Regions from separate parts of the Bacillus sp. NEB1478 genome, predicted to be linked through region 1. Evidence: riboswitches for the same ligand, from Rfam matches in the RefSeq annotation. Region 1 holds a riboswitch; each other region holds the start of a gene.
What was found. Region 1 has a riboswitch for S-adenosylmethionine ahead of metK (methionine adenosyltransferase). Riboswitches for the same ligand answer to the same signal wherever they lie in the genome.
Positions count from the first base shown of each region.

Region 2: linked by a shared signal. The riboswitch ahead of RGB74_RS15425 (homoserine O-acetyltransferase MetX) and the one ahead of metK (methionine adenosyltransferase) in region 1 are both predicted to bind S-adenosylmethionine.
Region 3: linked by a shared signal. The riboswitch ahead of RGB74_RS09225 (bifunctional homocysteine S-methyltransferase/methylenetetrahydrofolate reductase) and the one ahead of metK (methionine adenosyltransferase) in region 1 are both predicted to bind S-adenosylmethionine.

Region 1 covers NZ_CP134049.1:1,077,252-1,084,053, forward strand. Annotated here, with positions in the region: gene RGB74_RS05160 (alpha/beta hydrolase family protein) at 83-877, shown strand; gene RGB74_RS05165 (TetR/AcrR family transcriptional regulator) at 891-1,499, opposite strand; gene RGB74_RS05170 (MFS transporter) at 1,453-2,742, opposite strand; gene pckA (phosphoenolpyruvate carboxykinase (ATP)) at 2,876-4,459, opposite strand; SAM riboswitch class I at 4,735-4,862, shown strand; gene metK (methionine adenosyltransferase) at 5,022-6,227, shown strand; gene RGB74_RS05185 (phosphatase PAP2 family protein) at 6,398-6,802, opposite strand, start outside.
Region 2 covers NZ_CP134049.1:3,063,372-3,070,173, forward strand. Annotated here, with positions in the region: gene RGB74_RS15415 (5'-nucleotidase, lipoprotein e(P4) family) at 233-1,072, shown strand; gene RGB74_RS15420 (homoserine dehydrogenase) at 1,307-2,560, opposite strand; gene RGB74_RS15425 (homoserine O-acetyltransferase MetX) at 2,547-3,644, opposite strand; SAM riboswitch class I at 3,827-3,941, opposite strand; gene RGB74_RS15430 (hypothetical protein) at 4,121-5,227, opposite strand; gene RGB74_RS15435 (nitroreductase family protein) at 5,485-6,132, opposite strand; gene RGB74_RS15440 (hypothetical protein) at 6,226-6,750, opposite strand.
Region 3 covers NZ_CP134049.1:1,859,408-1,866,209, reverse strand. Annotated here, with positions in the region: gene metH (methionine synthase) at 1-2,738, opposite strand, end outside; gene RGB74_RS09225 (bifunctional homocysteine S-methyltransferase/methylenetetrahydrofolate reductase) at 2,731-4,593, opposite strand; SAM riboswitch class I at 4,775-4,889, opposite strand; gene RGB74_RS09220 (NAD(P)-binding protein) at 4,891-5,514, opposite strand; gene RGB74_RS09215 (sirohydrochlorin chelatase) at 5,456-6,262, opposite strand; gene cobA (uroporphyrinogen-III C-methyltransferase) at 6,263-6,802, opposite strand, start outside.

The DNA of each region.
Region 1 (6,802 bases):
AATGAAGTCATGACTTTTATGTAATAATGTATGTGATTGCCTAAAATGTGTGTTTGCCCACTAATTAACAAGGAGTGAAGGAATGAAAAGAGGAAAAATTCTAGAATGGCAGCGATTTCCTTCTCCACATCCAACGATTCGGCTATATGTTGTAACCTATTTAAACGAAGGTTTAAAAATAAAAGGACTAGCAGCTATTCCAGGCGGAAAAGGTCCTTTTCCGGGTTTTTTATATTTAAGAGGCGGTATTAAATCGGTTGGGATGGTAAGAATTGCGAGAATCATTCAATTTGCCTCACAAGGATTCGTCGTTATGGCACCTTATTATCGAGGCAATTTAGGCGGTGAAGGAAATGAAGATTTTGCTGGAAAAGACAGAACAGATGCTTTTGCTGCTTTTGATGTATTAAAACAATTTCCAAAGGTAGATCAAGATGAGATTCATGTGTTTGGATTTTCGCGGGGAGGACCCATGGCCTTATTTACAGCTATTGAATTTCCAGAAATACGATCGATCGTAACTTGGGGAGGTGTAACCGATATGGCGGCAACCTATCGGGAAAGAGAAGACCTTCGCAGGATGATGAAGCGGGTCATAGGTGGAACTCCTGATAAATATCCAGAAGAATACGAGTGGAGATCTCCGTTGTTTTATTGTAATGAATTACATATTCCATTGCTGGCGATACACGGAATGAAGGATGAGAATGTACTGGTTCATCATACAATCGACATTGAAAAAAGATTAAAAGAGTTAGACAAACCTTGCGAAACATGGATTTACCCTGCTTATACACATTACTTCCCGCCAAAAGAAAACAGGAGAATTACATATGCATTGTGTGAGTGGATGAAAGGATATAAGAAAAGGAGCTGAATTGTTCAGCTCCCTACAAGTTCTCTACACCTAACATCGTTCCCAGCTGGTGTAAGAAAAGGTCAATCTGTTCATTGTAATTTAGATCGTTTTTGGAGATGACAATAGCGGCGATGTGCAGTCCATCATTGAACGTAATATAGTATTTGGCGATGGTTTCAGGTGAGTACTTCGGGTGAAATTCTCCATTTTTAACACCTTGTTCGATCATATTGACCAATTGCTCAATCGCGAATTGATATCGATTTTTAAAGAAGGCTGTTTTTTCGCGTCTTTTTATTAAGAAATATTCGATTTGCACAGCACTAAATGCATCTTCGTCGTCTTTTAAGTCTTTATAACTTTTAAATTCCGCTTTTAATGCTTCCCAAATAGATGGCTTATCGGTTAATATTTTTACTTCCTTCTCATAAGCTTCGTTCATAGACTCTAAAATAGATAGAAATAAATCTTCTTTATTGGAAAAATAGGAGTATACTCCGCCTCTGCTTAAGTCCACTGCATCAATTACATCCTGCATGACAAAGGCTTCATACCCTTTCTTTTTAAATATCTTTTTTGCTGCCTCAAGGATATTACGCTTCCGCTCTTCTTTGTGGCTGTCCTTTACTTTCGGTGACATATGTTTCTCCTTTGTTTGCTTCGAACTTTCCTCTTTGAATAAAAGCTATCACACTAATTAGACACAATCCACTAGAAGTACAAATGAAAATCGGGATTACGCCGAATATGTTTGCAAGGATTCCACCAGCAAGCGGGCCAATTAGAGAAGCCAGCATCATGACACTTCCAATAGTACCAAGTGTTCGTCCACTCATTTCGGAAGGGGTTTCTTTCATAACATTTGATTGAAACGGAATAAAAACCAAACCCGCCCCAATACATGCTAAGAAAGTGACAGCAGGCGCCCAGATCATTGGTGCAGATAGATCTATATCTGTGAAGAGGGCAAGACTTAAAAATCCTAATCCTAATACAAAAATACCTGCAGACATTGCGTTTATTGCTTTTTTAATTTCGTACTTACTCAAGATGAGTCCACTAACTAAGAACCCAGCTCCAGATGCTGTCATAACAATACCGAGTACTTTCGGAGAGGATCCTTCAAGTTCTCTAAATAGAGTAACAAACTGTGAATCTGACATTTGAATCACAAACATAGTAATGGCCATTAAAATTGTTCCATAAAAAATCATTGGGAGACTTTTAATAAATGTAAACCCTTCGAGCAATTCTTTGATAAAGTTCTTTTCTGTTTTCTCAGTTGTCGCTTCATTTTTAATTGTTCTTGATGTATTTGCTGGAATGTTAAGTAAAAGAAGTGCTGAGAGGAGGAATGTAATAGCATCTAGTATGAAAATAATATTGAAACTCCATAAAGTAAGAAGAAAACCGCTCAAGGCAGGACCGATAATTTTTGTGCCGCTTTCAATTACGGAGCTTATGGAAGCAGCCTGCTGCATGTGATGATCCGGAACAATTTCTTTTAATTTTCCATTTTTTGCAGGATTAAAAACAGTCGAAAAAAACCCTAGACCAAATAATAGTGCATATATGTGCCAAAGCTCTGTTGCAAATACGAGACCAAAAATAATAACGCTTCGAGCTGCATCTGCAACAATCATAATGTACTTTCTTTCCCACCGGTCTGCAAATACTCCAGATATTGGTCCTAGAATCGTCATTGGTAAAGCTAATGACAACATGATAAATGAGACTTGAAGTGGTGAAGCTTCCCATTTAAGTCCAACAAGGGTGAACACAGCCAGAATGGAAAGCCAATCACCGAGATTGGAAATTAATTGAGCAGATATTAAAAATTGATAAGGTCTGCTTTTTAACAGTTTTTCTGATGTTTGTTCCACAAAATCAGCTCCTAATTATAAAGTGACATCCATGTCATTATTATAATTGACATAGATGTCACTTTGCAACTGATTTTTCTAAAAAATACCAAAAAACCTCCCGTTTAAGATGGGAGGTTAGTTAGATATTAGATTATGAAAGTGGACCAGCGTTCATAATTTCAGGCGAGACAGCTTTAAATTTTTCAAAGTTTGCTTTGAACTTTGCTGCTAATTCTTTTGCTTTTACGTCGTATTGATCTTGGTTTTCCCATGTTTTCTTCGGTTGAAGAACTTGATCGGGTACACCAGGACAATGAGTTGGGATGTGCAGTCCGAATACCGGATCTACAACAGTTTCAACAGATGTAAGTTCACCTTCAAGCGCAGCTTGCACCATTGCACGCGTATAGCCAAGGTTCATACGCTTTCCGACACCGTATTCCCCGCCAGACCATCCAGTGTTGACAAGGTATACTTGAACGTTGTGCTGGTCGATTTTCTTACCAAGCATTTCTGCATAAACCGTTGCTGGCAGCGGCAAGAATGGAGCTCCAAAACATGTTGAGAAAGTAGCTTGCGGTGAAGTAACTCCTCTTTCTGTTCCTGCAAGTTTACTTGTGTATCCAGAAAGGAAATGATACATCGCTTGTTCTTTCGTTAACTTACTGATTGGAGGCAATACGCCAAACGCATCAGCTGTTAAGAATACAATCGTATTTGGATGTCCAGCTACACTTGGCTGGATAACATTTGGAATTGCGTCTACAGGGTATGCAGCACGTGTGTTTTCAGTTAAAGTTGAATCTTTATAGTCGGCGATTCGCGAATTCTCATCAATCATCACATTCTCTAAAACGCTTCCAAATCGGATTGCATTCCAGATTTGCGGCTCTTTTTCATATGAAAGATCGATTGTTTTTGCATAACATCCGCCTTCGATATTGAAAACACCAGTATTCGCCCATCCATGCTCATCATCACCAATTAGTCTGCGGTTAGGATCTGCCGATAATGTTGTTTTCCCAGTTCCTGAAAGACCAAAGAATAATGCCACATCGCCTTCATTTCCAACGTTTGCAGAACAATGCATGGATAGAATTCCTCTCTCAGGAAGCAAGAAGTTCATAACAGAGAAGATGGACTTTTTGATTTCGCCAGCATATTCTGTTCCACCGATTAATACGATGCGTTTTTCAAATGATATAATAATAAACGTTTCAGAGTTCGTTCCATCTTCTGCAGGATTAGCTAGAAATCCAGGTGCTGAAACCACTGTGAATTCTGATTCGTGTCCAGCTAATTCGCTTTCGTTAGGACGTACGAACATCTGATGTGCAAATAAGTTATGCCATGCGTATTCATTAACTACTTGAATAGGAAGACGGTATTCTTTGTCTGCACCTGCGAATCCTTTAAATGAAAATAACTCTTCTTTGCTGCCTAAGTATTGAAGTACTTTTTTATACAATTTATCGAAATTTTCGGGTGAGAAAGGCTTATTTACTTTTCCCCAATCAATTAGATCTTTCACGGAGGCGTCTTCAACGATAAATTTGTCTTCTGGTGACCGTCCTGTATATTTACCAGTAGTTGCTCGAAGCGCACCTGTAGATGTAAGAATGCCTTCATTACGGTTTAACGATTTTTCAACTAGTACCGGGACAGGTAAATTCTGGTGAGTCGTTTGACGAGTCACAAGTTCATTTAAAGTTGTCGTAAATTCCAATGTATTCATATCAGACAGTACCATCCTTTATTCTAGAGTGATATATTCGAAAATTAGTATAACACATTAACTTAAATAATGTATACTATTTTATGAAAGCGTTCCAAAAAAGTTCTTCATACTCATAATTAATTGTGAAAAATGTACGAATCATCATAATATTGAATGCGGTTCCAATTGTTTAATTTTTCACTTCTTTCTATATAATATGGAATATACAGTTTTAAAGCCAGTTTCTATTGACAGGTTAAGATCATTACGCTATCATATTTCGAGAACGGCTACTCTTATTCTGAGTAGGTGGAGGGACAGGCCCTATGAAACCCAGCAACCGACATTTCGGTGGATGATCATCATCCTTAAGAATGAAAAGGTGCTAACCTGCAAGGTGTAATACCTTGGAAAATAAGAGGTTGAAGGCATATGTATTTAAACCTTTTCCTCGTGATTGAATTCGTCAAACAGGGAAGGGCTTTTTTTATGCCATTTTACAGGCGAAGAACATAAAATATGCAAATAGATAAGAATAAAGTACCGTATCATTGAAAGTAGATAAAGGGAGGATATTCAATTGTCCAAAAAAGTAAGTCGTCGTTTATTTACATCTGAATCCGTAACAGAAGGGCATCCAGATAAAATTTGTGACCAAATTTCAGATGCCATCTTAGATGAAATCCTAGCAAATGATCCAAATGCTCGTGTAGCTTGTGAAACTTCAGTTACAACAGGTCTAGTGCTTGTTGCTGGTGAAATCACAACTTCAACATATGTTGACATTCCGAAAGTCGTACGTGAAACGATTAAAGAAATCGGTTATGATCGTGCGAAATACGGCTTTGACTCTGAAACATGTGCAGTTCTAACGTCTATCGATGAGCAATCTGCTGATATCGCTATGGGTGTAGACCAAGCACTTGAAGCACGCGAAGGTTCAATGACAGATGCTGAGATCGAAGCAATTGGTGCTGGTGACCAAGGGTTAATGTTCGGCTTTGCTTGTAACGAGACTGAAGAGCTTATGCCTCTTCCAATCTCATTAGCGCACAAGCTTTCTCGCCGTTTAACTGAAGTACGTAAGAGTGAAGAAATTCCTTACTTACGTCCTGATGGTAAAACACAAGTAACGGTTGAATACGATGAAAACGACAAACCGGTTCGTATTGATACAATCGTTATTTCAACTCAGCACCATCCTGAAAACACACTGGAAGAAATCCAAAAAGATGTTAAAGAAAAAGTTATTTTACCAGTAGTTCCAGCTGAATTAATTGATGAGAACACGAAGTATTTCATCAATCCGACTGGCCGTTTCGTAATCGGCGGACCACAAGGTGATGCTGGTCTTACAGGACGTAAAATCATCGTTGATACTTACGGAGGCTACGCTCGTCACGGTGGCGGTGCATTCTCTGGTAAGGATGCTACAAAAGTTGACCGCTCTGCTGCTTATGCTGCACGTTACGTTGCAAAAAACATCGTAGCTTCAGGTCTGGCAGACAAAGTTGAAGTTCAGCTTGCTTATGCAATCGGTGTTGCACAACCTGTATCGATCGCTGTTAACACTTTTGAAACAGGTAAAGTATCTGAAGAAGTTCTTGTTGAGCTTGTTCGTAACAACTTTGACCTTCGTCCAGCAGGAATCATTAAAATGCTTGATCTTCGCCGTCCAATCTACAAGCAAACAGCTGCTTACGGTCACTTCGGACGTACTGACATCGCGCTTCCTTGGGAGCAAACTGATAAAGCAGAAGAACTTAAAAATCAAGCGAATATCTAATAATACAAAAAGCAGACCTCAAACTGAGTGTCTGCTTTTTTAGTTTATTTTGACCAAATGTGGATTTATTGGCACTTAATGTGGAATTAATCAAAATTACGTGGAAATATTCGGATTAACAGTGGAATTATTAAATTTCAATCCTTCATTAAAAGCGGATAATCCATTTTTTAATTAAAATAAGGCAGTATAACTTCATTTACTAAGAAAAAGGAAAGAAAACTTGAACTTATCCCTAAAATCATACCTGCAATGACATCAGTAGGATAATGCAATCCCAAATACATACGGGATATTGCTACTAATAGAGCTCCAACTAATAAAAACACGCCGATAAAAGGGTCTAATACGATTAAAGGCGTCACTATAGAGAAGATGGCAGTAGTGTGACCTGAAGGAAACGAGTGATCTTTTAATGGATTATCTCCAGTGATTGTATCTGGGAGCGATAAGTAAGGCCGTTTGCGCGGATATATTTTTTTGACGATCGATACAGGTATGTGACTGAGGATTAATGAAAGTAAACAAACGAATCCCCAAGATTTTAATGGATCAGGAAGAACGATTAAAAGAAA
Region 2 (6,802 bases), 1.9 Mb from region 1:
ATATATGGACAGGCTACTTAAATTAACAGGAGAAAAAATTTTAAAATAACATTTCCTTATTCATCCTTTTCAACCATTAATCCCATCATATGTTAATAAATGTTATTAAATATATATTTTTATCATTCAAATTAAAGAAAATATTGAAACTATTTACAATGAAAGATATTTTATTAATATAGGGGTAAAGTGTTCAGCTGCCTTCTAAAAAAATTACATAGGGGAGATTATCATGAAAAAATCATTTGCCGTTGTCGCACTCGCGGGTACGTTCGGACTTGGTTCGTTAACGGGTGTAGGTGTAACGAAAGCAGATCTTGAAAAAAGCAGTCAAGAACAAACCGTTATGGCTACAAACTGGTTCCAAACATCAGCAGAAAACAAAGCTTTGCAGATTCAAACTTACAATCAAGCTGCTGAAGAGCTTCAGGAAATGGCAATGCAAGATTATAAGGTTAAGAATGGTACGATCCAACTCAAGAAGAACCAGATTCGTCCTGCTGTCGTATTAGATATTGATGAAACCGTTTTAGATAATTCTCCTCATACTGCATGGGCAATTAAAAACAATGCAGCATATCCTGCTGGCTGGTCTGAATGGATTCACATGGCTAAAGCAGAACTTATTCCAGGATCAAAAGATTTCTTACTAGCGGCTGATAAATTAGGAGTGGAAATTTTCTATGTTTCCAACCGTACTGTTTCAGAAAAAGAAGATACGATGAAAAACTTAAATCTTCACGGTTTGCCTAACGTAGACGACAAACATGTTTTATTAAAAACAACAACTTCTCAAAAAGGCATCCGTCAGGACGAAATCTCTAAGACTAATAAAATCGTCATGCTTATTGGTGATAATGCCAATGATCTATCTGATATTTTTTATAAAGCAGACTTAAAAAAACGTTTTGCTAATGTAGATCAGATTGCGAGTGAACTAGGTTCAAAGTATATTCAATTACCAAACCCAATGTATGGAGATTGGGAAGGCGCGATTTATAACTATGATTTTAGTAAAACAGATGACCAAAAAGCTGCAGACCGCTACAACGCATTAATTCCAATGAAATAAATAATAACAATGGTTTAAGAAGGTGCCAAAACTGCGGTTTTGGCTTCTTTTTTATGCATTTGAACTCTGGGGAACCTTTGAAATCGTGCTGCGTGCGAATATTGAAATTTGAGTGTGTGAATACAGCCTTTTTGTATGTAATCTTCATTCCGAAAAGATATCTACAAAAAAACCGCAGGGTCCACTCTGCGGCTTCTTTATTAAACAGTTGGTATGACACCAGAGATATCATTATTAAAAATTCACGACCTCACTTAGATCGTCAACCTTCTCAAGCTGATCACACGCAACTTCATAAATATGAAGAGAAGTATCACATTTCAAGGCAAGAGCAGCTTCACTTGAGCAATGAATCAAACGATAGATGAGACCTGCTGATTCTTCCTGCTTAACAATGACTGCATCAAAAGAGGCCAGATCTGCTGATAACGGGTCTTTTCCAATCACAACGAGAGCTTGCTGAGATTCTTGGACACTAGCAATTGCTCTTTGTTCCACGTCCTGCGTAAATAGTTTTAAGTTTACAGGCTTAGGCTGCAGCACAAAGGTTAAGTCTTCTACCATGGCACTTGCCGTTGGAAGTTTTCCAGCTCCAGCACCTTGTATCGTTACTTTTCCGGCGAGACTTGTTTCCACCATCACTGCATTTTGCACCCCTTCGATACCGTATAAGGAATGATCAGTGTCTACCAAAACGGGTTTTACAGATGCACTAAGCTGTTCACCCTCTTTTCGGATCCGTGCTAAGTGTTTGATCCTATAACCCCATCGGCTGAACAATTCAATATGTTCCTGTGCGACCTCTGTTATGCCCTGCCTCTCAACATCATTCCAGTTTGGAGCGTTCCCGAAAGAAAGTTCACTTAGAATCATCAGCTTATAAAAAGCATCATAGCCTTCTACGTCGTTTACAGGATCTGCTTCTGCATATCCGAGTTCCTGAGCCGTCTTTAAGACCTCTAGAAATGGCAATCCTTTTTCACGAATTGTCGTTAAAATATAATTAGAAGTACCGTTCAAGATAGCTTCAATCGAGTGTATTTCATTTACTTGCAGCAGCTGTGAAATACTGCGAATGATTGGTGTTCCACCAGCTGTTGTAGCTTCAAAACCGATTCCAACACCCTCCTCATCCGCCTTCGACAGCAGTGTTCTGCCGTGTTTGGCAAACATCACTTTATTCGCTGTGATGATGTGGCAGCCTAGCGCAATCGCTTTTCTTAAATACGTGAACCCCGGCTCTTCACCCACGATCGCTTCAAAAACTATCTGCAGATCAGGAATTCTTAAGATCGCATCAAAGTCTGTCGTAACAAGTACATCAGGATCCACATCTCTTTTTTTCGAACCATCCTTCACGAGGATAGCCTCGATCACGACTTCGTTCCCAAATACAGATTCCAGCTGCCTCTTGTGTGTTTTTAGTGCTTCATAAACTCCTTGCCCAACTGTACCGAAACCAAGCAAAGCTGCTTTAATAGGTGCCATATTTCAACCCACTCTCCTGTGATAAGGCCGCTTTTATATAAGGACCCCATTTATCAAACTCTACTAAAAAACCATCATGTCCAAAATCGGTTTCAATCGAATAGAACGTTCCGTATCGTGTTTGTTTTACGAACTCCTCAATTTCTTCTGGAGGATAAATGAGGTCTCCTGTATAACCGAATGCGTGAACTTCTGCCTGAATTTGAGAAGCTGCCCTTTTCCATCCGCCTAGTTTATCGCCAATATCGTGTGCATTCATCGCATACAGAAGAGTCAAATAACTATCTACATCAAAACGAGTGGTAAGCTTCTCCCCCTGATATGTCATATAGGATTCTACTTGGTAAAAAGACTTGCCTTCTGCATCCCCATCCCGGATTGTACGCTGAAATCGATCGTTAAAAAGCTTTGGCTGACGATAAGTTAAAAGTCCCGCCATTCTCGCAATTTCCAATCCAATTAATCGTTCCCCTTCTTCACGGTTTCCGCTTTTGTACACTGGATCATTTTCAATCGCATGGATCGCCAATCGGTTAAACGCAATTCCGTAATCATTTAAATGAGGAGTTGCTGCAAGAACGAACACTTTTTCAATTAGATAAGGAAACTGAACAGCCCATTCCAAGGCTTGCATGCCTCCTAACGATCCTCCAATTACAGCAGACAATCTCGGAATTCCTAATCCTTCGAGCGCATACCTCTCTGCACGGACCATGTCTCTAACCGTTATGAAAGGAAAACTGTCTTGATAAGGTCTGCCTGTTCCGGCATTTATCGAAGCAGGGCCTGTTGAGCCGCTGCAGCCGCCAAGCACATTAAATGTTATAACTTGATAAAGATTAGTATCAATATAGCTGTCAGGTCCGATGAGACCTCTCCACCAGCCAGGATCCTCTTCTGTGCCATATGCATCTTGATTTCCAGTAAGTGCATGACAAAGCAGAATCACAGGACCTCTAGAATTCCCCACCTTTTCAAAAGCTAATTCTAAGTCTGTTATTAATTGACCGGATTCTAACGTAAACTCCCCTAACATAACCTTACCGGCTTCTCGCGCTGGCTCAATCAAGTTTTTATAGGTCATGGGCTCTCAGCTCTCTTCGGAAAATTTGTTTAGTCATCGAATCTCTCCTTTAGGTGATTTAATCATGGAATGTAAATCGGTATAAAAGCAGGAATAAGGTTTAGGCTAGGAAGTAATGTTGAAGTATTGAGAAGAGGGAAAAATAAAAAACCCCCTTCCTAAGAAGAGGGTTTGATGTCCTCCTCTTATCTTTCAGACCAAATATGATCTGTAGGAATTGGCACCTTTCCAAACCGTTGTGGTCTGTTGGTTGCCGGGCTTCATAGGGCCTAGTCCCTCCGCCTCTCTGGATAAGAGATATTCATTTTATATGGTTTACCACAATAATGTGAAGATGTTTATTTTGTTCTTGAATAGGATTATAGGCATCTCATTTTCGAAAGTCAACCGTTTTTAGAAAAATCTTAAAAGTCATTCAAAAGTCTCATTATCATTGCACGAACGATTAAATTTAGATTATGAATGTAATATGCTGGTTATGCCAATTTTGTTCCGCTTCTATCTAAATTCCACTGAAACTCTTCAATTCTTTTAACAAGTACAGGGATTCTGTTTGCAATCGCCTCTTTTTCGCCGTAACGAATTTTTTGTTCTAACGTCATATCACTGTGCAATACCTTGAATTGAAAAGCGGTCAAGCTTGTCAGTTTGATAAACTCCTCTTGTTTCACCCGTTTCTTTACATCAGCATCACCATTGCAATAGCCTTCCATAAAACCATCAACTATAGTTTGCAGCTTTTCCTCAAATCGATCGAACTGATGTTTTGCGTAACGTGGTGAATTAAAGAAAGTTGCATAAAGTGTATGATAATTGTTTATAAAATTACCTGCTAACGAATCTCCACTGTACAAAAGCGGTACTGGGTCGATTAGACATACTCTTCCATCACCGTGAAGCAATATATTCTCAGGAGAAGTATCCTGGTTCGTAAATACAATTTGAGATTCATCAAGATTCCTGTTTCTCATGCATTCCTCAAGTTGAATCATTGCTGCTGGATGAACATGCCGATCATAATTTAGGATAAACCCTTTAAAGTCGTTTAAGTACTCTTTATTCTCTTCTTTCATGAACTCTGTAACACTCGACTGGAACTGTCCTTCAATATTTGTACCATTCCATCTTAAGTATCCGAAGCCTTTTAACCCGTGCTGTGCCATGTTCATGTATCGGAAAAATTCACCCATTTCTGCACCCGTCTGGAATGCTTCCATGAACGTAAAGTTTTCAAGCTTAATCGGTTTTCCAGCATACGATTCAACAGTAAACGTTTTATTCTTACCAACATAATATTGAAAAAATTCAGGACAAATACCTGGTTTAACGCTATTTGCCAGTTTATAATACGCTTTCGTTCCTTCATATTCTGCCAGACATGCCGTCTCGTCAAATTCTACCTTCTTCCCGTATGCTACCGCTTTTGGAAACCTTACAACAACAGCTTCCCCAACCCGCAGTTGAACGAGATATGCTTGATGCCATGCGCCCTCACCCAAGTATTGAACCTGAGTCGGATCTTTAAGTGGATCTAATCCACTTTTTTGCAGGGCAAAGTCTATTAAGTCTAATGTTTCTTTCATAAAGAATCCTCTTTCTTTATTCAATATACTTTTGCTATAAAGATAAATTCGGTATATGTCGAAAAAAATCCTTTTTTCTTATTTGTTGAGGTGAATGAAGGCAGAATGGTACAAGTTAAAAATCAAATTGATCGGTTATTCCAGGTTTCGCTCGTATTCTTCGAATCGCGCTCGTATTTTCTGCATCGCGCTCGTATCTCTTCAAAAACAAAAACCGGCTTTTACAGGTCCCAGACTCCCTGTTAAAGCCAGTTTTATTAATCTACATACGTCACAATTTCTTCTACCGCTTTACGTGCGAGCTTTTTTGGCTGGTCTTGCGGGTGACCGAGTGAAATTACCATGTTGATCTGTTTTTGAGCAGGAATCTCTAAATATTGTCGAATGGCATCTTGAGCAAGTAGTACAGGACCAGTCATCGGACAAGTACCAAGGCCTCGTGCATGCGCGGCTAACATAAGATTCTGTATCGCTAGACAGCTGCTCTTAATACCTTCTTCTTCCCACACAGACTCCTCTGCTAATTCAATAGGATCAAAGATTTTTTCACGGAACTTCGACTCATAAGGTGTTGCTAAGCAAATGATTAAGACTGGAGCACCTGAAAATGCTGTCGCATAAGGTCCGAAAGAACGCGTAAGCAATTTTGCTTCCTTCGTCATTCCATTCTCTTCTGCTTTCGCAGCAAGCTTGTGAATACCATCCCATGTCATTTCTTCGATTTTTTTTACTTTATCTTTATTCCGAATCACAATAAATTCCCATGTTTGTGAGTTTGTATCACTCGGAGCATAACGGGCACAGTCCATAATTTCATGAATATCTTCGTTTGCTACAGACTCATCTGTAAATTTACGGACACTTCTTCTTCCATGTATGATTTCTTTAAACTCTTCGTATTTCATGCTTGTCTCCTCTGACAAAAAAATATAATGAAACTATATGTATTATACAGAATTTTGGAAGCACCTTCAAAAGCATTGACAGACAATGGCTAATCACACTGTTTTAGCCGAAACATCAGCCATCTGCTGTTCTACAAAGGAACGCACTTCCTCTTCAACTTTTTTCTTAATGATAAATTCAACGGTTCGTTTTTCAGCGTGAAAACGAACAAGCCCCCAGCTTGGATACCCTGGGTTGTCAGCTTGCAGATCTGTAATCCATTCAACAGAGTTGATTTCGTCCCAGCGATAGAATCTTGTAGCTGATACGATTCCCATTTCACCAAGAACACCTCGAGACAGCTGTAAGAAAAATAACGCGATAAGTAAAACGATTAAAGTAAGCAAAAGTATATTTACTGCAAACCATAATTTTAAAAAGCCTAACCCTTGAAATAAAATGATCAGTAATATGATTTCTTTCGTCCAAATGTTCTTTTGTGCATATTCTCCACTATAAGATAGTTTATAGATAGGAAACGCCTTTTTCTTCTCCTTAAACTTTCTGATAATAAGGAGGATACTATACACTAAACCTAAAGAAATCAGCAGAACTAAGAATGCATTTAAGATCCCCATAATCGTTTCCCCCGTCTTTATCTATATCTAATTATACTGAATGACTATGAAA
Region 3 (6,802 bases), 780 kb from region 1:
AGCATCTGCAAATTGATGTAAGGCTGAATATGGGATAATGAATAGTTACGTAATATGTGTCTTTTCGTATCCTGAGGAATGTGTACAGACACTGATTGTGAAACTTTTGAACGAACTTTAACAGCCGTTGCCGTAGCTGCGCTGCCTGTAGAAACACCCATGTCTAATGCAATCGAAACTTTCTTTTCATTTTGTTCAATGGTGAGCCTTTCACAATCTTCAGGCGTTTGTAGTTGATTGGCAAGCGACAGTCCTTCCATAGCATCTTTTGCGTATAATACCATTCCTTCGTATTCCTTAGATATTTTTGTATCTGTAAATTTTCTAGATAAAGCGGCGCCTCCTACTAGTATTGGAGTTGATATATCTGCCTCTCGCATATCATTTGCTGTTAATACCATTTGCTGGGCAGATTTCACGAGTAGACCTGACAGTCCAATGATATCTGGTTTGTTTTTCTTTACCGCTTCAATCAGTTCCAAAGGAGTGACTTTGATTCCTAAATCGACCACTTGAAATCCGTTGTTGCTCAATATGATATCCACCAAATTTTTGCCAATATCATGGACGTCCCCTTTTACCGTTGCTAACAACACCTTTCCTTTTGATGAGGATGCATCATTTATCTCCATGTGCGGTTCTAAATGAGCTACAGATGCTTTCATGACTTCTGCACTTTGAAGTACTTCAGCTACAATGAGCTGGTTATCGTTAAATAGCCGGCCTACTTCCTTCATACCATCCATGAGTGGTCCATTTATGATTTTAAGTGGTGTCTCATACTGATTTAACGCAATTTCTAAATCAGGGATTAACCCCTCTTTTGTACCTTCTAAAATATAATACTGAAGTCTTTCTTCGAGCGTCATGTTCGGAAGCTGTGACTTTGTTTCTTTCTTTTTGCCCCGATAAAAATCAGTAAAAACAGCAAGTGATTCTTCGGTTGTTTTAAAAAGCAACTCATCAGCCATCGTGATTTCTTCTTTTGATATGGAAGCATAACGTTCTAGTTTTTCTGTGTTGACAATGGCGTAATCTAATCCGGCTTGTGTACAGTGATATAGATAAACGGCATTTAGAATTTCACGGCCAACAGGGGGAAGTCCAAATGACACATTACTTACACCTAGTATCGTTAGGCACTCCGGAAACCTCTCTTTAATAATTCGAATTCCTTCCACCGTTGCGTTCGCTGATCCGATATATTGTTCATCACCTGTTCCGACTGGAAACACAAGTGGATCAAAAATAATATCAGATGGAGAGACGTTATATTTGTTAACTAGCAAATCATAAGATCGTGCAGCAATTTCTAATTTACGATCTGCTGAAACACCCATTCCTTTTTCATCGATCGTCCCAACGACCACCGCAGCTCCATACTTATGAAGAAGCGGGATCACTTTTTCGAGACGTTCTTCTCCGTCTTCTAAGTTTATGGAGTTTATGATTGCTTTCCCTTGAGAGTATTTTAGTGCAATCTCCAATACTTCTTCATCCGTCGAATCAATCACAAAAGGAATCTTTACTTTTTTCACCACTTCTTTCATGAATTGCTCCATATCTTCTTTTTCATCACGATCGGGATCTGCTAAACAAATGTCTAATACATGCGCTCCGCCCTTTACTTGAGCTCTTGCAACTTCTGCAGCTTCCTCAAATTTTTGCTCGGCGATTAATCGTTTGAATTTTCGTGAACCGATCACATTCGTCCGCTCACCAACCATGATGGGACGCAATGTTGGATCATCATAGATAAATGGCTCAATTCCAGACACCATGTGCGTTTTATTTGTTTGCCTTTTGCGTGGCGCATACTTTCTCATTACGTTAGATAAAGCTTCAATATGCTTTGGTGTCGTGCCGCAGCATCCACCAACAATATTTAACCACCCTTTTTCAGCAAAACCGGATAATTTCTTTGCTAATGTTTCAGCTGTCTCATGATAATTGCCTTCTTCATCTGGAAGTCCTGCATTCGGGTAACAGCTTACTGCAGTCGATGCCAAATCAGAAAGTGATCGGATATGATCTTGCATAAATTCCGGTCCTGTTGCACAATTCAAGCCAACTGCAATAGGATTCATATGTTTAAGAGAAATATAAAATGCCTCTATATTCTGACCAGCAAGAGTTGTTCCCATCGGTTCAATCGTGCCGGATATCATTAAAGGGAGTCGTTTTCCACTGTCCGAGAACGCTTGTTCGATTCCAAGAAAACCTGCTTTTACATTGAGCATATCTTGGCTAGTTTCTAATAAGAGGAGGTCTGCCCCCCCGTCAATAAGACCGCGCGCTTGCTCTGCGTATGCATCTCTTAAAACATCAAAAGTCGTTCCGCCTGTTACACTCAGCGTCTTCGTAGTGGGACCTAATGAACCTGCGACAAAACGCGGCCACTCCGCAGTTGAAATTTGATCAGCCGCTTTTTTAGCAAGTTCTGCTCCAATCTTATTTATTTCATAGGCTCTAGCTCCAAGATCATACTCATCGAGTACGAGATCCGTACCTCCAAAAGTATTGGTCTCTATAATGTCTGCTCCTGCTTTTAAATATGTTAGATGAATGGATTCAATTACAGAAGGAGCTGTGATATTTAGATATTCATTACACCCGTCATATTCTTCACCTCCAAAATCATCGACAGTAAGCTGTGCTTGCTGCAGCATCGTTCCCATTGCGCCATCCATAATTAAGATTTTTTTGTTTAGCTGTTGTTGGAATATATCATTAGGCATTCTGAGACCTCCTTACAAGTTGAAAAGGACTGTGAGCTCGGGCATAATTTGCTAGTTCGACTGTTAGTTCATAACGCATGAAGGGGGTAATAAGATAGATTCCGTTAAATAACTCCATAGCAGTATCCAATAAAGACTTTGCAATAAATAAACCTTCCTCTGATGCCTGCTTTGGATCATTCTTATATTTTGCCAAACGCTCTCGTACCGAGTTTGAAAGTTTGATACCAGGTACTTCATGGTGAAGAAATTCTGCATTCTGACTGCTGATGAGCGGCATGATACCGATATATATTGGTTTATCGATATGGTTAACGGCTTCATGTACTTTGATGAGCTGCTCTTCTGAGAAAACAGGCTGGCTAATAAAATAATCCGCTCCGCATTCTATTTTTTTCTCTAATCGCTCAACCGCTTTATCTATATGCCTTACATTCGGGTTAAAAGCGGCTCCGACAGAGAATGAAGTCTTTTCACCAAGATCTTTTCCTGATAACGAGACACCTTCATTAAATTGCTTGATCAGCTTAATCAAATCAAAAGATGTTACATCATAAACCGAAGATGCACCTGGAAAATCCCCAATTTTAGTAGGATCTCCTGTTACGGCGAGAATTTCGTTAATACCATTTGTGTGAAGTCCCATCAAATGCGACTGCAATCCGATTAAATTCCGATCTCTGCACGTAACATGAACGAGCGGCCGCAAGTTCACCTGTGATTGAACGATGGATCCAAGAGCAGAATTACATATTCTTGGTGAAGCAAGGGAATTGTCCGCAAGAGTGAGTGCATCAATGCCAGCCTTTTTGAGCGCATTAGCTCCTTCCATAAAACGAGTTGTGCTCAACTTTCTAGGCGGGTCTAATTCAACAATGATTGATTGCTTATTTTTCACCTGTTCATGAAGCGGTGTTATCTTTGGTTTAGCAGGAGAAGACGGTGGCTGAACAACGATTTTTTTATGTTTTTTCATTATTTCTTTCTCAGTTATCGGTTCAGCATCCTTTAGTTCTTCAGAGAACGCTCGTATGTGAGCTGGAGTTGTACCACAGCAACCGCCAAGTAACCGAATACCTTGATCCCGAAAGGCGCGGGCACATTCTTTAAAGTATTCGGCATCGCTTTCATATTGCAGCTTTCCATCATTATAAGAAGGAAGACTGGCATTCGGGTAAGCAGAAAGGTAGGCGTGTTTTTGGATTGGGACTTCTTCAAGTGTTTTTAGCATATGATAAGGACCAAGTCTGCAGTTAAGACCTACAATATCTGCTCCACTCGCTTCTAATTTAGCGAGTGCTTCTGTTATCGGTGTTCGGTCCTGCATAATACCTACTTCCTGCAAAGATACCTGGGAGATGATAGGTAGATCTGTTTCTCTTCTAGCGATTTCTAAAACAGTTTGCAATTCTTCTAAATCATAATACGTTTCTAATAAAATACCATCTACATTCTCCATTAAAAGACAATATAATTGTTCACGAAAGCTGCGTTTCACTTCTTCCATTGGTATTCTATTTGGTTTAATTCCACGGATACCGCCAATTGTTCCCACAACATATTCATTATTTTTCGTTGAATTTCTGGCTAACTGAACAGCTGCACTGTTTATTTCCTTTACTGAATCTTGGAGCCCGTAACGCTCAAGTTTGGAATAGTTTGCTGCATACGAATTCGTTTGAATGATATTTGCTCCGGCATCTATATAGGCATGATGGATATTCAGAATTTGATCAGGCTGTGAGAGGTTGAGTTCTTCATAACAAAAGTCTGTTCCATAAGAATACAAGAGTGTGCCCATAGCACCGTCACCAATCAAAATTTTGTTTTGTTTTAAATCTGTTAATATACCCATCTTCTGCCTCCCATAAAGATAACTTGGCTGAATGACTGAACTTTAACCATCCGCCTTAGTAGCGCTAATACGATCGACTTAAATTACTTTCAACGCCGATTTCAACCTTTTGTGACAAGTTGCTTTTAATATTGAATAAAAAAAAGTCTTCTAATTAAGAAGACTTTTCTGAGTTTTGGTCTTCTTATCTCTACAAGTTCCAGTAAACTTGAAGGAATTAGCACCTTTTCAGCTTGAAGCAGCTGCTGGTTGCTGAGGTTTCACAGGGCCATTCCCTCCACCTCTCTGGATAAGATTTCAGTATTCGATTTTTGTTGAAACATTATTTATTAATTGTTGTTTATAATGTTCTCGTAATATTTCAGATTGTAAGAATTGTCTATTAATTAGTTCTTCGAGAGCAATGCGTCGTTCATGTCCATTATGGAGTTTTTTCACAAGAACACGGCATTCATATAAAAAATCAACATATGATTCATAGTCAGCAGAATACGTATTTTCTAGCTCTTTTTTGATTTTTTTAGAAAGTGATGGACTTGATCCACTCGTAGAAACAGAGAATACTAGCTTCCCTCTTCTAACAACAGAAGGAACGATAAAATTGCCTAAGTCCGGATGATCAGCAACATTTATAAGTTGCTTATCGACAGCCTGTGAGGCAATCCATGCATTCGTTGCATGATCATTTGTTGCAGCAATAATCAAAAATGCGTCTGTATAATCACTTGCTTCGATTTCCCTTGATATCCACTTAAGTTTTTTTTGAGTATACAGTTCTTTTATTTCGGAAACTGCATCAGGACTTACAACCGTTATATTTGCCCCAGTTTCTACTAGACCCTGAATTTTACGCAGAGCAATCTTACCCCCACCTGCTATCACCACTAACTTGTTTGCGAGATTCAAATGAATAGGGTACAAAAGCATCCTTCTCCTTATTATATAGCGTCTCGGTTATACGAGTCTGTAATACCTTTTTTAAAATAGGGTGATATCCAAGCGCATTGCATAATACAACTTCTTTTTCGTTCTGTCGTTTGTAGTGATTGATGGTCTTATTTATCCCCTTTAAAAGGAGACCGGTGAACAATAAATACGGTACAATTACAACTTGATCACAATATTTATCAATTTTTGTTAAGGCATCTTCAAAGCTTGGTACAGAACCAGTTAGAAAGCAAGCTTTAATTTGTGGAACACGGTTTTGCAGCTGTAAATGATGCGCGATCGCTTCAAGGTCCCTTTTAACATCTGGGTCTGAACTTCCTCGTCCGATCAGGAGTACATAAGATGTATCTTTTAAACCGCTGACTTTTTGACTTATCTTTTCCCATAACAAGTCAGAAATGGATTGATGTACTCCAAATGGACGGCCATATGTTATTTCTACATCAGGGTATTGATTCTGTAACTCGAACAGCTCTTTTGGAATATCTTTTTTAGCATGATTTGCAGATAATAATAGGACTGGTACGACGGCAATTTTGGTTGCTCCTTTTTTGATGCAAGTTTCAAAACCTTCTTTAATTGAAGGCTCAGAAAGTTCAAGAAAGCAGATTTCTTTTATGGGTGTGTCTATATTTTCTATACATTGCTGGACGAAGGATATTGCTTCGTTACTCCCTTCTTTTAACCGGCTTCCATGACAGATTAAAAGTAATGCTTGCATCTACAATGCTCCGCTCATCACGGCTTGCTGATTTCCTTGCAGTTGTTCAAACCAGCTTAATTCTTCCCTAAGACGGACCACTTCTCCTACTACAATCATACTCGGGTTCTCTATTCTTTCTCTCTTTACAATTTCTACAATTGTCGAGAGGGTACCTGTAACTGTTCGTTGTTCTTCTAGTGAACCCCAGTGTATTAATGCAACAGGTGTTGTCTCGCTCTTGCCGTTTTCAATCAGTTTAGAGCATATATATGGCAGATTTCCAACTCCCATATAAATCGCCAAAGTATCAATGCCTTTCGCGAGACTGTCCCATTTCAGTTCTTCACTTTCACCATTTTTCCGGTGTCCCGTTACAAAAGCAAAACTCGAACTTATTCCTCGATGTGTAACAGGGATTCCTGCGTAAGCAGGGGCTGCAACACCAGAAGTAATTCCTGGAACGACTTCAAAATACAGATGATTCTTTGCAAGTGCCTCAGCTTCTTCACCGCCTCTGCCGAAGACGAATGGATCCCCTCCTTTTAGTCGTGTGACGGT